Regions from separate parts of the Anaerobacillus sp. 1_MG-2023 genome, predicted to be linked through region 1. Evidence: a T-box and tRNA genes for the amino acid it is inferred to sense, from the RefSeq annotation. Region 1 holds a T-box; the other holds one or more tRNA genes.
The links. The T-box of region 1 lies ahead of thrS (threonine--tRNA ligase). A T-box ahead of a tRNA ligase gene usually reads a tRNA of that ligase, here a tRNA-Thr.

Region 1 (6,921 bases):
TTTAACCGATTCATTACTTGATCCGAATATTCTTTATGAGCTTCGTTTGATACAGGTAGTATTTTTACTTGAATAGGTGCTAACCAAGTTGGAAATGCTCCTCCATAATGCTCAATGAGTATGCCTAAAAAGCGATCAATGGATCCAAACACAGCCCGATGAATAACCACTGGACGAACTTTTTCATTATGTTCATTTATATATTCCAGATCGAATTTTTCCGGCATTTGAAAATCTAGCTGCACAGTTGCACATTGATGACTCCTATTCAAGGCATCTTTTATATGGATATCAATCTTAGGCCCGTAAAAAGCACCGTCTCCCTCATTCACTCTAAAATCATAACCTAGGTTTTCTAATACATTTTTAAGTGCGCCTTCAGCTTGATCCCATAAGTGTTTGTCACCCATAGACTTTTCAGGTCGAGTAGATAACTCAATTTCATAATTGAATCCGAATGTTCGATAAACATTATCAATCAACTGCAAAGCTAAAGTGATTTCGTCTTCTATCTGATGAGGTGTGACAAAGATATGAGCATCGTCTTGGCAGAAGGAACGAACTCTCAATAATCCGTTTAATGCTCCACTGAATTCATGACGGTGAACTTGACCGAATTCAGCCATACGAATAGGAAGGTCTCTATAGGAGCGCAAACGGTCCTTAAAAATAAGCATATGTCCTGGGCAATTCATTGGTTTAAGAGCGAAATGCTGCTGGTCAACTTCAGAGAAATACATATTGTCTTTATAATGATTCCAGTGCCCCGATTGTTCCCATAACCTCTGATTCATCATTAATGGAGTTTTTACTTCTTTATAATTAAATGACTCTTGCAAACTTCTAAGGAATGCTTCCAACTCATTTCTTATCACCTGACCATTACTTAAATAGAATGGCATCCCTGGAGCTTCATCTGAAAACATAAACAATTCAAGCTGGTTCCCTAACTTACGATGATCTCTCTTTTTGGCTTCTTCCAAAAAATAAAAGTATTCATTTAGTTCTTTTTTTGATGGAAAAGCTACACCATATATTCGTTGTAACATCTTGTTATCACTATCCCCCAGCCAATAAGCCCCTGAGATATTTGTTAAGGAAAAAGCTTTAAGAAATTTAGTTGACGGTAAATGGGGACCTCTGCATAGATCTATAAATTCTCCTTGTTTGTAGATGGAGACATCTTCTTCCCGAGGAATTTTCTTTAATAGCTCCAGCTTTAAATGATCATTCGAAAAAATGCTTTCAGCTTCATCTCTAGATATTAACTCCCGTTTAATAAACAAGTTCTCAGATACAATGTTACTCATTTCCTTTTCAATTTTAGATAGATCATCTTTAGAAATACTTTGATCCGTATCAATATCATAGTAAAAACCAGCCTCCACAACAGGACCTACACCTAGATTCACTCTTCCGAAAAGTCGCTTAACGGCCTGAGCCATAATATGAGCTGCTGTATGTCTCATCACCTCTAATCCCTCTGAAGAATGAAGTGGAAATAATTCAATCTCAGCATTAGAGTTGATTGGACTCTGCAAATCATATAAGGATCCATTGACTCTCCCAACTACTGACTTTTTCTTAAGGCCAGGACTTATAGATTGGGCAACATCCCCCAATGTACTTCCTTTTGAAAAAGATTTTTGGCTGCCATCTGGAAACGAAATCACCATTTTTTCATGACTCATACATACACATCCTTTTATAAAATTAAAAAACCATACTCGTCCCTCTAAACAAGGGACGAGTATGGTTTTACCCGCGGTTCCACCCAATTTCCCACTACTTTTCAAAGTAATGGCTTTGGTTTGCTGTATCGTAGCACTACGTCATGAACTACTAATCTTTCGTCCATGCAGCTCCAAGGTGGTAAGCTATTAAGCTGCGTTAGGAAGATCGCACCTTTTCTTCCCTCTCTGATAACCGTCCTAATAGCTCTTGTCCTCTTCATCACTATAACTTATTCAATAAAAAAAACACTCGTCCCTAAAAAGGGACGAGTGCTGTACTCGTGGTTCCACCCAACTTCCCGTTACATGGATAAAGTAACGGCTTTGGTTTGCTGTATCGTAGCACTACGGCATGAACTACTCATATTCGCCCATGCAGCTCCAAGGTGGTAAGCTATTAAGCTGCGTTAGGAAGATCACACCTTTTCTTCCCTCTCTGATAACCGTTCATAATATCTCTTGTCCTCTTCATCACAAATTATTTTAAATTTATTTCACTATATATTTTTTGCTAAATATAGTCAATACAATCCTAAAAATTATTTAGGAGATTTTTTAGATTAGCTCCGAGATTCTTGAATAAATACTTCACTTAAGTCTTTATGATATTCAGTTCTTTTCTATCTTTTTTTCTCATTAGCGTAAGAACATACAAGTACAAATAAACTGGAAGCATTACAATAACCAATATTTCTTTACTCAATGAATTGCTTGATAAGAGTAAAGACAACACTAGACCAGCTATAGAATAAATTATGAATTCAATGAGGGATCTGTATTTAGATAATGGTTTTAATCTAAGAAATCCATCTGCAATTAAAGTTGTTGGTAGACCGTAAACTATATATACAATTGCAAATAAAATCGGTAACGAAATTATAGTAGCAAAAGTATCAGTATATTCTCTTTCTAATTCAAGCACGTAGTCAAGAGTAAATTCTCCAATTACTAAAACAAAAACGGAAAGAGGTGCTGATATAATTATTGCTAGTAGTATCTTTTGTAAATATTTCAATTCCTTCCTCCTCTAAACGTAAAAGCGTACACACTCTTGCCCAAAACCGATAGAGCGCTTACTTTTTATTCAGCAATTGCTCCGATAAACCAGAAGACTTGGGATCAGGATAAATTCTAGAATTTATCCTACATTAGTGTTAATTTAGATCGATGTTACCCACATATTGAACATCTCCCATATCAGAAGACAGATTCACTTCTAGGATATAGTTACCTTTTGAATCTGGAAATTGAAAACCATTAGATTTATTTACAGGCAATTCAATCTCTTCACTGTTTTGCCACAGAGATACTTGAAACTCTTCTAATTTAAAATCAGAATGTCCCAATTCTATGTTTCCCTCTGAACCAGCATTGACCTCAATTTGATTCTGTTCGATTCCTAATGATTGAAAATCAACAACAGTCTTTTTGTATTCCTCATTAGGACCTTCCCAATTCACGGATGCCTCTTTAAGCTCATATGAATCATAGTCGTTTAGATGATGGTACCAAACTGTCATTGTTGGAGGTGTGAAATCGTAATCCTCCCCTATACAGGCGGTCAATAAAAATATACAGCTTAAACTTACTATAGAAAATATTGAACGAATCATTATCAATTCCTTTCTCTTTACTGTTCAAATAACAGCAACTTTGGAGCATAAAGCAAACACTCTTTTAAACTATTGCTCCGAGTTTGTTGAATATAATCGGATATCTACTTTCTCAATTGCACTATGGTTTCTGCAAAGGGAGAATGAAAAGTAACGGATTGTCCATCAACCCAATTAGCATTATTAATTCCTAACACTTCTAAATTTCCAGCACTTGATCCTCTGGTCACTATCCTTACAGTTTCACTATTTAACTTCTTCACTACATGCGGAACGGCAGTTCTTCTATAAAAATTATAGAAGTGATTTGTTTCTCCTAACGCTGCTTCTCTATGCTCTATAATAATCATTTTTTCTTTTGATGGGGAATCAATAGTTGAATACGAATTGTTTTCTACTATATTGAAAAAACACATTAAACCTAGAACAGGTAGCACTAACACCGTTGTGAGTATGATCCAAAACTTTTCTAAGTTAAGTCCATTAGCTAAAACACAAGAAGCTACATACGTGAGGGCTATTGGTATAATTAAACCAGTTGATTTCAGAAATAAGAAGTAATAGCCCTGAGTTGATAAAATAATAACAAGCACATCAAAAAATGCAACGCAAATTACAAATAGCTTCTGAGAAAATTTTAACGTCTTCATACTATTAAAAAGATTAAATAAAGTTTCTTTATTATTGCTCGGTTTCTTCTTAAATAGTTTGTATATAACTAAACAAAACCATAGTATAAGTATTACGAAAATGCTTGATACCATTAATAACACCCTTCAAAGTATTCAACAATGTCTTTAAAGATAAGCTTCTTTTAAAAACAATATTTTAGTTACTGGAATTTTCATTTGTTTCTTCCAATATCACAGGATCTGGTTCTCTTCCAAAGGAAAGGGTTGAATTATATATAGCCATTTCAATTTGGTTATTTCCTTCAGCTTCAATCGATTTCTTTAATTCTTCAAGGTTGCTTCTTCCTTCCGGAGATGACACTTCGGTTGCTTTGATATGAACTTTTTCATCATTATTAGTCATTGAAGAAAGATCTAAAATCATAAAATAAGAAAAAATTCCTCCAACCACAAATAATGTTAACAGTGCTATAACTATACTTTTCGTTTTTACCAATACGATCATCCTTTCGGATAAGTAAGTTATTCCTTTAGATTGATCAAACCTCTAATACCAATTATTTCAAACCAATGCAAATAACTCAATCTTTTCTTACAAATAAAGGAGCCTATCTTATTAAAGATAAGCTCCGAGATTCTAGAAGACTCAGTATCAAGATGTTATCGTCCAACCCATTTCGGAATAAAATCTCCAAAGTATTTACCAATTTTCTCTACCTCAGTCATGATCCGGCTTATACCAACTTCCTTGGTAAACCAATTCTCCTTAGTAATACCGAATCGATCTTCTACTGGAGAAACCATAAAATTAGTGTTCTTTGGGAATACATCCTGATAACAAAGCAATGCTCTTCGAGAATGTCCTGCTTTACACACAATGATAACCTTTTCATATTTAATGCCTTTACTCTGTAATACTTCTAAAGAAAAACGTGCATTTTCTAGAGTATGCTGTGCTTCGTCTTCTCTAAGAATTACTTCGTTTGGCACCCCGTTTGTAATACCAATGTTTCTTAGATACTCCCACTCAGATGTACCTACATGGGGTTTGTATCCACCTGAGGGAAGGATGTATGGAGCCATTCCATTCTTATATAGACATGAAGCCTTTTCCATTAGCTGTGGATGATTAGCACCGGGTACCAATATGACGTCAGCTGCAAATACTTCAGTTTCAACGAAAATAAAGTCAGTTATACAATCATATGGATTAGACAATGTTATAAACCCTTTCGTAAATAAACTTATGTTGGGAAATAATCCTATTCAATAATTGCTCCGATTTAACGAAACAATAAACTCAATTCAAAATTACTTTACTGCTATTTTATATCTTTGTTTTCACCATGTTTGAAAATAACTACACTACACTCTTCACACCTTAACGCTGGAACTTTTTTGACTTTTAACCATGCATCACCTATTAATATTTCACTTCCAAAATCCGCAAAGATGGAATCAGGTGAGTCTGACCAGCAAATTCTTCGAGGAGAGAAAATATATCCTTGCTTCAATTGGTTACCACATTCAGGACACATTACAACATCGTCCATTGTTAATTACACCACCTTCATCGTAGCGTTCTTAATGGAATAACTGGTTAGCCTGCACCTTCAATTTTAAATTAACTTTTATTTTGCCCGATAATTATGTAATAAGGACGAGTACTTTATAAAGTATTAGCTCCGAAATAACTGAAGATATAAGTTCATCACACTTTCTAGTACTCTCTTTATGATCAATATTTCCCTGCTGAATTTAACAATTTATGGCTTATTACTAGTGAGGCAGGAATGCAAAAGATAACAAATATTATTATTCCGATTGCATCTGTTGCAAAACTGTAAGGTATATATTTGTTATAAATAAATCTAATGATCTTAAAGAATCCGTATAACAAAACACAAGTTATTATTAAATGTAATATTTCGCCAGTCATTTCTTCCATTAAACCCCAACTCCTTTTACACAAAGTCATATGAAACCTCTCAATCCAACTATATATTACCAATTATTTCAAACAAAACCGAATAACTCAATCTTTAATTCAAGTTAAAAAGAGCTTATCTTGTTATAGATAAGCTCCGATAATACGGAAGACTTGATTTCGAGATATTGAAACGGATCTTTACCTAATGCACCAGTTTGTTTTCACTATAACTAGCACTAAGTTAATCCCCCAGAAATCAGTTTTTACTGTTTTTAAGTTGGAGATGTTTTAGAATTCGAAATCCCCTTCCTTCATTAGCAGGACTTCAGTTCCATCTTCTTCAACACCCTCTACTTTCATATCTTCGGTACCAAAGGTCACATTGACTGACAAAAGTGAAGTATTCAGACCAGCTGCCTTCAACTCTTCCTCAGATTGGTCAATGCCGTTTTGAATATTGGAAGGAGATGCATTTCCGATTCCGATATGACAGGACGTATTTTCATCAAACAAAGTATTGTAAAAAAGAGTATCTGCCTGAGCAAGAGGAGATTTATTAGAGACCAAGGCAATTTCACCTAGATACTGTGATCCTTCGTCTGTTTCGGTGAGGTTTTGTAACACCTCTTGGCCTTTTGCCGCATAATAGTCGGTAATTCGTCCATCTTTAAAAATCAGATAAAATTCATCGATCACACTTCCTCCATAGATAAGAGGTTTAGTACCTACCAATTTTCCATTCACCTTATTTTTATGAGGAGCAGTAAATATTTCTTCCGTAGGAATGTTCGGAAAGAAAGGTATTTCATCTTTATCTATGACACCCCCACCGATATAGATATGATGTTTAGGTAGACCAACTACTAAATCAGTTCCAAGGCTATTTGTAAAATGCAAGGATTCAAATTGGCTCTCGTTTAGGATCCTTTTTCGAGACTCGAAGGATCTATTGTGACTCTCCCAATCTTTTATAGGGCTTTTCCCATTTGCCCGAGACCCTTTTAAGATTAAAT
Region 2 (6,921 bases), on a different contig from region 1:
TCAATACATTCTCTGAGCCGGTTAAAGGCTCTTCTTCGAAAACATCTCTAATACATTGTACAAGTTCCATCTATGTTGTGATCCTCCCTTAATCTCCAACCAAAAACACCCCGCGCACCTCTCTTACGAGAGCCACTTAGGCGGAGTGTTTTTATCCCAATAAATCTTACCTACTTCATAATGTTCTTCAAAATCATCATTCGCTGCATGGTAATGAAAATTAAACCAATAGCCATCTTGTGGGGGGTGATCTCTTCTCACATGGAAACGCAATAAGTCTTCCCCGCTCTGTTCATTATACACATGAAGAATGCGTTCTCCGTATCCACCAGAAGGGTTGTCCGTCAAACGAAGTGACCTTAACGTATCCTCATCCAGATTTTCCACTGAGGTAGCGATCGCTTCTGTCATTTTAGGTACAATTGCATCTCGATACTCGTTACCGACTCGAGTTGAGATCGTTTCACCGAATTTTGTTAGCCCGAGTTGCTCAGATTGATTGCTTGCATAGCTTACAAAATGCGTCAGTAGTTCAGAAGAAGAAGCGTCCTGAGCTATGATGGGCCAATCATACTGATCAACAACAGGCTCTATCGCCTTATCAGGCTCGTCCCTCGACTCAATAAGAAGATGGTTTTCTTCTTGATAATTCTCTGATGCCTCTGTTTTGTCATCTGCTAGATATCCAGTAGGAATCACAGTTCCAAGCGTAACAACAGCAACAAATGCTACAAATAACTTTCTCATCCAAAGAGGGAATTTCATTATGTGCACCTGACTTTCGAAGATCAATAGTTAGTATTATTCTCGCATGATCTTCTCAAAAAAGCCAGATGTTTAGACGATTTTTCATTAATTTTCATTTGGCTAAGTTAAAGAAGCTTTTCATTTAAAAGGCCCTTTTATAAAAATTGTTGCTTTCGAAACAATTGTTGAATTAAACTCTAAACTTCCTTGATTGAAGCGAAAATTCACCTACTATAGCAACAACGTCTACGAAAAGAGCCTTTAAAAAAGAGCGCTTCATGTAAGCGCCCTATCTATTAACAAGTAAACATATCAATTCTTCTGAGACTTATGCCTGTATATACCCACCTTCTACCGGTCCAGCGAAACCCCGAAACAGAAGTACGCCCTACATATACTGGCCAAAACCAAAATGAATTGCCGCCCCTCATCCAAATATAAGTAAACCGATACATACACCTTCTAATTGATCCTGGATCTACAGCAAATGTTCCAGCTTGTGCTGACTGCGGTCTAGGAGGCGGTGATGCTGGTGGGCTCGAAGTTGGAGCTACCGGTTGCTGACGATAGGCATCTGTGTTGTCATAATGATAAGCAATATGCTCATGTTCTTCATAATACATTCGGTCCATCCCCTCTCTTATACAGTCACTGTATGCTGTATTCTGATAAGACGTACCGAATTGAAAACAACAAAAAAAGCACCTCTTTGAGTATGCTTGAGCCAATAAAATTTATGAAAATTTAGTTGGTGACCCGTACGGGAATCGAACCCGTGATACCGCCGTGAAAGGGCGGTGTCTTAACCGCTTGACCAACGGGCCAACAAAATGGAGCGGGTGATGGGGATCGAACCCACGACATCAGCTTGGAAGGCTGAGGTTTTACCACTAAACTACACCCGCAAAGATGGAGGAGGAAGAGGGATTCGAACCCCCGCGGGCGACTAAGCCCCTGTCGGTTTTCAAGACCGATCCCTTCAGCCAGACTTGGGTATTCCTCCAAAAACATGAATATATATATGGTGGAGCCTAGCGGGATCGAACCGCTGACCTCCTGCGTGCAAGGCAGGCGCTCTCCCAGCTGAGCTAAGGCCCCAAGATGGTGCGCCCGAGAGAAGTCGAATCCCTAACCTTCTGATCCGTAGTCAGACGCTCTATCCAATTGAGCTACGGGCGCATATTCTATGGTGCGGGTGAAGGGACTTGAACCCCCACGTCGTAAGACACTAGATCCTAAGTCTAGCGCGTCTGCCAATTCCGCCACACCCGCATGTGTGGTGCCGGCCAGAGGACTTGAACCCCCAACCTACTGATTACAAGTCAGTTGCTCTACCAATTGAGCTAGGCCGGCATAATTTAATGAAACTCATCAAAAATAAATGGTGGAGGATGACGGGCTCGAACCGCCGACCCTCTGCTTGTAAGGCAGATGCTCTCCCAGCTGAGCTAATCCTCCGTTAAACAGCGACTTCATTATTATACAATATCATCTTTTGTCTCGTCAACACTTTTTTTAATGTGTTTTTTCAAGGACAAGACTTATCTTATCACCGACTCGAAAAAAACACAACCCTTTTTCACAAAAAAATAATCCCCATAGTTAAGCACTCCATTTTTCACATAGAAAAAGCAGGGAGCGCTCTCCCCTGCTTATACTGGCGTTTGAATAAGTGGTTTTTTCTTTTTATTTTGGCGGAGTATTGGTCTTTTTTTAGTCACCATTTCAGAATCATATTTTCGGTACTCTTTCATGTCGCTTGATTCCCGCAAAAGCTGATCTTCAACATAGTGACGCTTTCTTTTCAAAAAAACCCCTCCTCATAAGTAATAACTCTCATTACCCTATTTTTCTGTTGTTAAACCCGAATCTTTTTTCACCATCGATCTATTGGCAAAAGTTACAGGTAACACATAATTTATTCACTTGGAGCGCAATTATGCTTCTTCAAGATTAAATTGGTAGTAATTTTCGTGATCTTCTCCTGACCTCTCAACAAAAGTAACTTCTCCATTTTGTGAAACCATAATAACAGTTTGCGCCCTCGTTCCGTAATGATCCGACTTAATAAAAACAGGTGAAAGCATCCTTTCCCATTCGATCGGCACGCCTGTCTGTGGTAATAGATAATCAGGTGCAGGCTCAGCGTGAGAAAGCATTTCAAAAAGACGATTCTGATCGAGGTTCTTTTCTGCACTTAAATAGTGTTTCAATTCTTCTTTAAGCTGCTCAACCTTTGGCCAGCTCGTATTCAGTAAGTGATTACTAACAGCGTGAACACCGTTCTCTAGTTTTGAAATTTGATCCTGCCGATTTGAATAATAATAAAGGCTCTTAAAATCTCCTATGATTAAATTAAATCCATTGTACTGATCTTTCTTTTGTCGAACCATTTCTAAGTATGATAATGGGGATTGATGATCACGTAAGTAATCGGCCGTTAGATCACCCCTTGATAGACTTTTAGGCTGCTCATTCGCTTCTCGATAGTTCGTAAGGGCTGCAATTCTTCCGTTTGTTGTAACCCCTAGCCATGTTCCCATAGCCTTTAAATCACGCCCCGCAAGTAGTTCTGGTACATCTCTCCAATAGTTCGCAGGTTTTGTTGGACGCTCGTAGAATTCATCTCGGTTGGCTACGAGTATAAATGGGTATGTAGGATGAACATTTTGAGCTACAGCAATTAAGCACATCTTAACGCGCCTCCTCTCTTGTTTCAATGTAAGAAAAAACGCAGCGTTAGCCGCTGCGTTACGATTGGATCATACGAACTTCTTCTTCACATGCAGAAGAACAATAATGGTTATACTCCTCTTTGCAAGAATCACAGACGATATGAAGCTTGTCACACTGTACATTAGCACAATTGATATAAGTATCTGCTGGATCCTCACAATGGTAGCATTTCCCTACAACTGTATCTTCATCGGTACGGTTTACATTAACAGCAAGACGATCATCAAATACAAAGCACTTGCCATCAAAATATTTCCCTTGTACCTCCGGGTCTTTACCATACGTTACAATTCCTCCATGAAGCTGTGAAACGTCGGAAAAACCTTTTTTCATTAAGTAACCAGAAAATTTCTCACAGCGAATTCCACCTGTACAATAAGTTAATACTTTCTTATCTTTTTGGTCCGAAAGATTTTGTTCAATCCAGTCCGGAAGATCTCGAAAAGCCTTTATATCAGGACGAATTGCATTGCGAAAATGACCAATATCGTACTCATAGTCATTTCGTGCATCGATAACAATTACATCATCATCTTCTAATGCTTCCATAAATTCCTTTGGCTCAAGATAATTCCCGGTTATTTCTTTCGGGTTTACATCTTCCTCAAGCTTTAGTGAAACGATTTCTTCGCGCGGACGTACGTGCATCTTTTTAAAAGCATGACCTTCTGTTTCATCAATTTTGAAAACCATATCACGAAAGCGTTCATCTGCTTTTAGTACGTCCATGTAGCGCTCAGTATCCTCAACGGTTCCTGAAACCGTGCCATTAATACCCTCTTTGCCTACAAGGACTCGACCTTTTAAATTGAGTGATTGACAATACTTAAGATGCTTTCGAGCAAAATAATCCGGATCTTCTATTTCTACATATTGATAATATAACAGCACTTGATATGCTGAAGCTTCTGATTGCAAATCAAAAACCACCCTTTACGTCTTCTTCAATCAAGCTCTAAACCAAGAGCCTAAATCAATACTATATCTTACCGGATTCGAAGTCTGATGTAAAGAAGATTACCTTGATGGGAAGTAGTCGTCTTTAAGCTTTTCGATTTCGATAAGAGATGCTTCGGCCCATCTTCCGCCTTCGTGCTTGAGCTCTGCGGATTGTGTTTCAAGTGCTTCCTTCAGTGAATCGTTATAATTAGGAACATTTCCTTCGTAATGGTTAATGGCTGACATTGGAACGAGCGCTTTCTCGAATTGGGCTAACGCTTTTCGCTGGTGAAAAAGAGGAACATCGAGCTGTTTGGGATTGTGAAGGTCTCCCTGAGTTGGATGCTTGATGACTGCAAGAACCTTAATCACAGCTTTGGGGGACTTCATATCAACGACTTCTCCAATATATCTCCCCGTTTTATAACCTGCCGTTACTATTTCTCCTGGCTGAAACGTTTTTTTCTCTGACATAGTCGCTTCACTCCTTCATCTAACTGTGTGTACACGTCGATGATATCATAAAATCCTCCTTTATCAGGAGGATTTTATCTTGTGAAGACATGTTTTCCAATCTCTTTGATTATATGTCTTGTACGAATCCAATCGTCTGTTGCAATATCAGGATTGTAATAAAACAAAGCTCCTGAGCTTGGGTCTCTACCACTAAGGGCCGCATAGACAGCCTTATATGATTCTGCTCCTGGCTTTTGATCATATTGACCGTCAGATACTGCAGTATAAGCACCACTTTCAAAAATCACTTCTTTAATGCTATTTGGAAATCTTGCAGAAAGTGTTCGATTGACTGTTACAGCAGCTACTGCTACTTTCCCTTCAAACGATTCACCTCTTGCTTCTCCATTAACCAGCTTGGCCAACATTTCAATTTCTTCTACAGAATAGTTCGATACAGTAAATTGATCCTTTGTTACTTTCTTAACATCATTCATATTTTTTACAGGAAGGTTAAGCAGTAAGGCCACCTCCTGTTTGGTTTCAGGTTCAGATAAAGTTTCATTTAACACAACTTCTTCATTGATCTCATTCTCAATCTTAGGCTTTACTTTCATCAATGATACGGCCGCTACCTGATGAGTTTGTGCAGAAAACAGAGCAAAAAAGAGGCTCATCATCATCATAGCAATGATCGTTTTGTTCATATATCTCATCCTTTCAGTAGCTTTTTGCCACGCCATAAAGGATAGAGGAAGGACAGATCCCTTTCAATAGGGAGTCACAGGGATGTCTTCCACATATGAGAACAAAAAGAAACTCCTTCCAAAAGGGAAGGAGTAAGATAATTAGTCTTGAAATTGCTTCATTGCAAGAACTTGTAGCGATAATTCATCACTCGGAGGATTGTGAAGCCCCGCTCTCACGTCTCGATAAAGTCGTTCCAGATGATTCTTCTTCATTAAGCTTCGTGCTCCTACAATACGCATTGAAAGATCAACAACTTCCAGTGCAGCATTCATTGCTTGCGTTTTGGCAGCGAAAAGCTGTCCCTGCATGTTCATCCGATCTTCTGGGTAACGATCCCACTGCTCTGCAACCGAATATAGAAAATGACGTGCTGCCATTAATGAAAGTCCAATTCTTCCAAATTTATCTTGAATGTGCGGTACATCTTTCAGTGGCACATCAAGTGTGTTCGGTTGGTAAGAAGACACAAATTGAACTGCCTCTTCCCGTGCTGCCTCTGCTATCCCCATGTATACAGCGGGAATATGGAGCAACCAGGCCGGAGGTAATGAAGCTGTTTTTCGATTTTTATCATAAGTTTCAAGGAGCGCATTAGAAGGAACAAATACGTCAGTCAATACAAGGTCATCACTACGGGTACCTCTCATGCCTAGCACATCCCAAGTCCCTTCAAGTTCTACACCTTCTTCACTCATAGACACTAAGAAATCTGTAGGGACGCCTTCGCACGTTGCTTTGACAATCACTTGATTAAGGTGAGGACTTAATGTTGTAAATGTTTTTCGACCAGTTATTTTATATCCTCCCTCGACCGCAGTCGCGATCGTTGCAGGCATACCACCTCGAGTTGGATCACCTGTCTCCTCTTCTGTTTGAGCTCGATTTATGAGCGTACCATCCACAACATGACGACAAAGCCTTTCATAGGTTGAAGCATTCCACGGCCTTCGATCGCTTAAATCTTTTAGTACTCCCAGATGCCAGCCGAGTGATAGCGCACCAGACCCTTCTCCTTTACCAAGCTCTTCCTGAACAAGAACAAGCTCATAGAGAGAAAGACCACCACCTCCAAATTCTTCTGGGATTGTAAGTGAAGTAAAGCCTGATTCTTTCATACTTGCTATAATGGAATCAGGAATATACGCTTCCTGATCAATATGTTTGGCGCTCTCTTTAAGTTCTGCTCGATGTTTATTAGCTAATTCGAGCAGCTTATAATCACGCTCATTTCGAACAAATTTATCAATCATTCTAAGACACCCTCTTTCATCAAAGTCATTAATCTATCATCAA

Region 2: it has a tRNA-Thr gene. The T-box ahead of thrS (threonine--tRNA ligase) is inferred to sense a tRNA for this amino acid. The anticodon was not compared.

Annotation. Positions count from the first base shown of each region.
Region 1 is NZ_JAUORD010000010.1:179,244-186,164, forward strand. It holds gene thrS (threonine--tRNA ligase) at 1-1,691, opposite strand, end outside; T-box leader at 1,740-1,963, opposite strand; T-box leader at 1,993-2,214, opposite strand; gene Q4550_RS16690 (hypothetical protein) at 2,326-2,748, opposite strand; gene Q4550_RS16695 (hypothetical protein) at 2,888-3,346, opposite strand; gene Q4550_RS16700 (hypothetical protein) at 3,451-4,110, opposite strand; gene Q4550_RS16705 (hypothetical protein) at 4,175-4,474, opposite strand; gene Q4550_RS16710 (YdcF family protein) at 4,639-5,196, opposite strand; gene Q4550_RS16715 (PF20097 family protein) at 5,301-5,531, opposite strand; gene Q4550_RS16720 (aminopeptidase) at 6,197-6,921, opposite strand, start outside.
Region 2 is NZ_JAUORD010000003.1:297,628-304,548, reverse strand. It holds gene Q4550_RS07960 (hypothetical protein) at 1-70, opposite strand, end outside; gene Q4550_RS07955 (YpjP family protein) at 124-765, opposite strand; gene Q4550_RS07950 (transporter) at 1,044-1,370, opposite strand; tRNA gene Q4550_RS07945 (tRNA-Glu) at 1,497-1,571, opposite strand; tRNA gene Q4550_RS07940 (tRNA-Gly) at 1,579-1,652, opposite strand; tRNA gene Q4550_RS07935 (tRNA-Ser) at 1,658-1,750, opposite strand; tRNA gene Q4550_RS07930 (tRNA-Ala) at 1,770-1,845, opposite strand; tRNA gene Q4550_RS07925 (tRNA-Arg) at 1,850-1,926, opposite strand; tRNA gene Q4550_RS07920 (tRNA-Leu) at 1,935-2,019, opposite strand; tRNA gene Q4550_RS07915 (tRNA-Thr) at 2,025-2,100, opposite strand; tRNA gene Q4550_RS07910 (tRNA-Val) at 2,130-2,205, opposite strand; gene Q4550_RS07905 (hypothetical protein) at 2,400-2,555, opposite strand; gene Q4550_RS07900 (NRDE family protein) at 2,685-3,440, opposite strand; gene trhO (oxygen-dependent tRNA uridine(34) hydroxylase TrhO) at 3,499-4,401, opposite strand; gene kapB (kinase-associated lipoprotein KapB) at 4,501-4,896, opposite strand; gene Q4550_RS07885 (cell wall hydrolase) at 4,971-5,585, opposite strand; gene Q4550_RS07880 (acyl-CoA dehydrogenase family protein) at 5,727-6,878, opposite strand; gene Q4550_RS07875 (glutaredoxin domain-containing protein) at 6,918-6,921, opposite strand, start outside.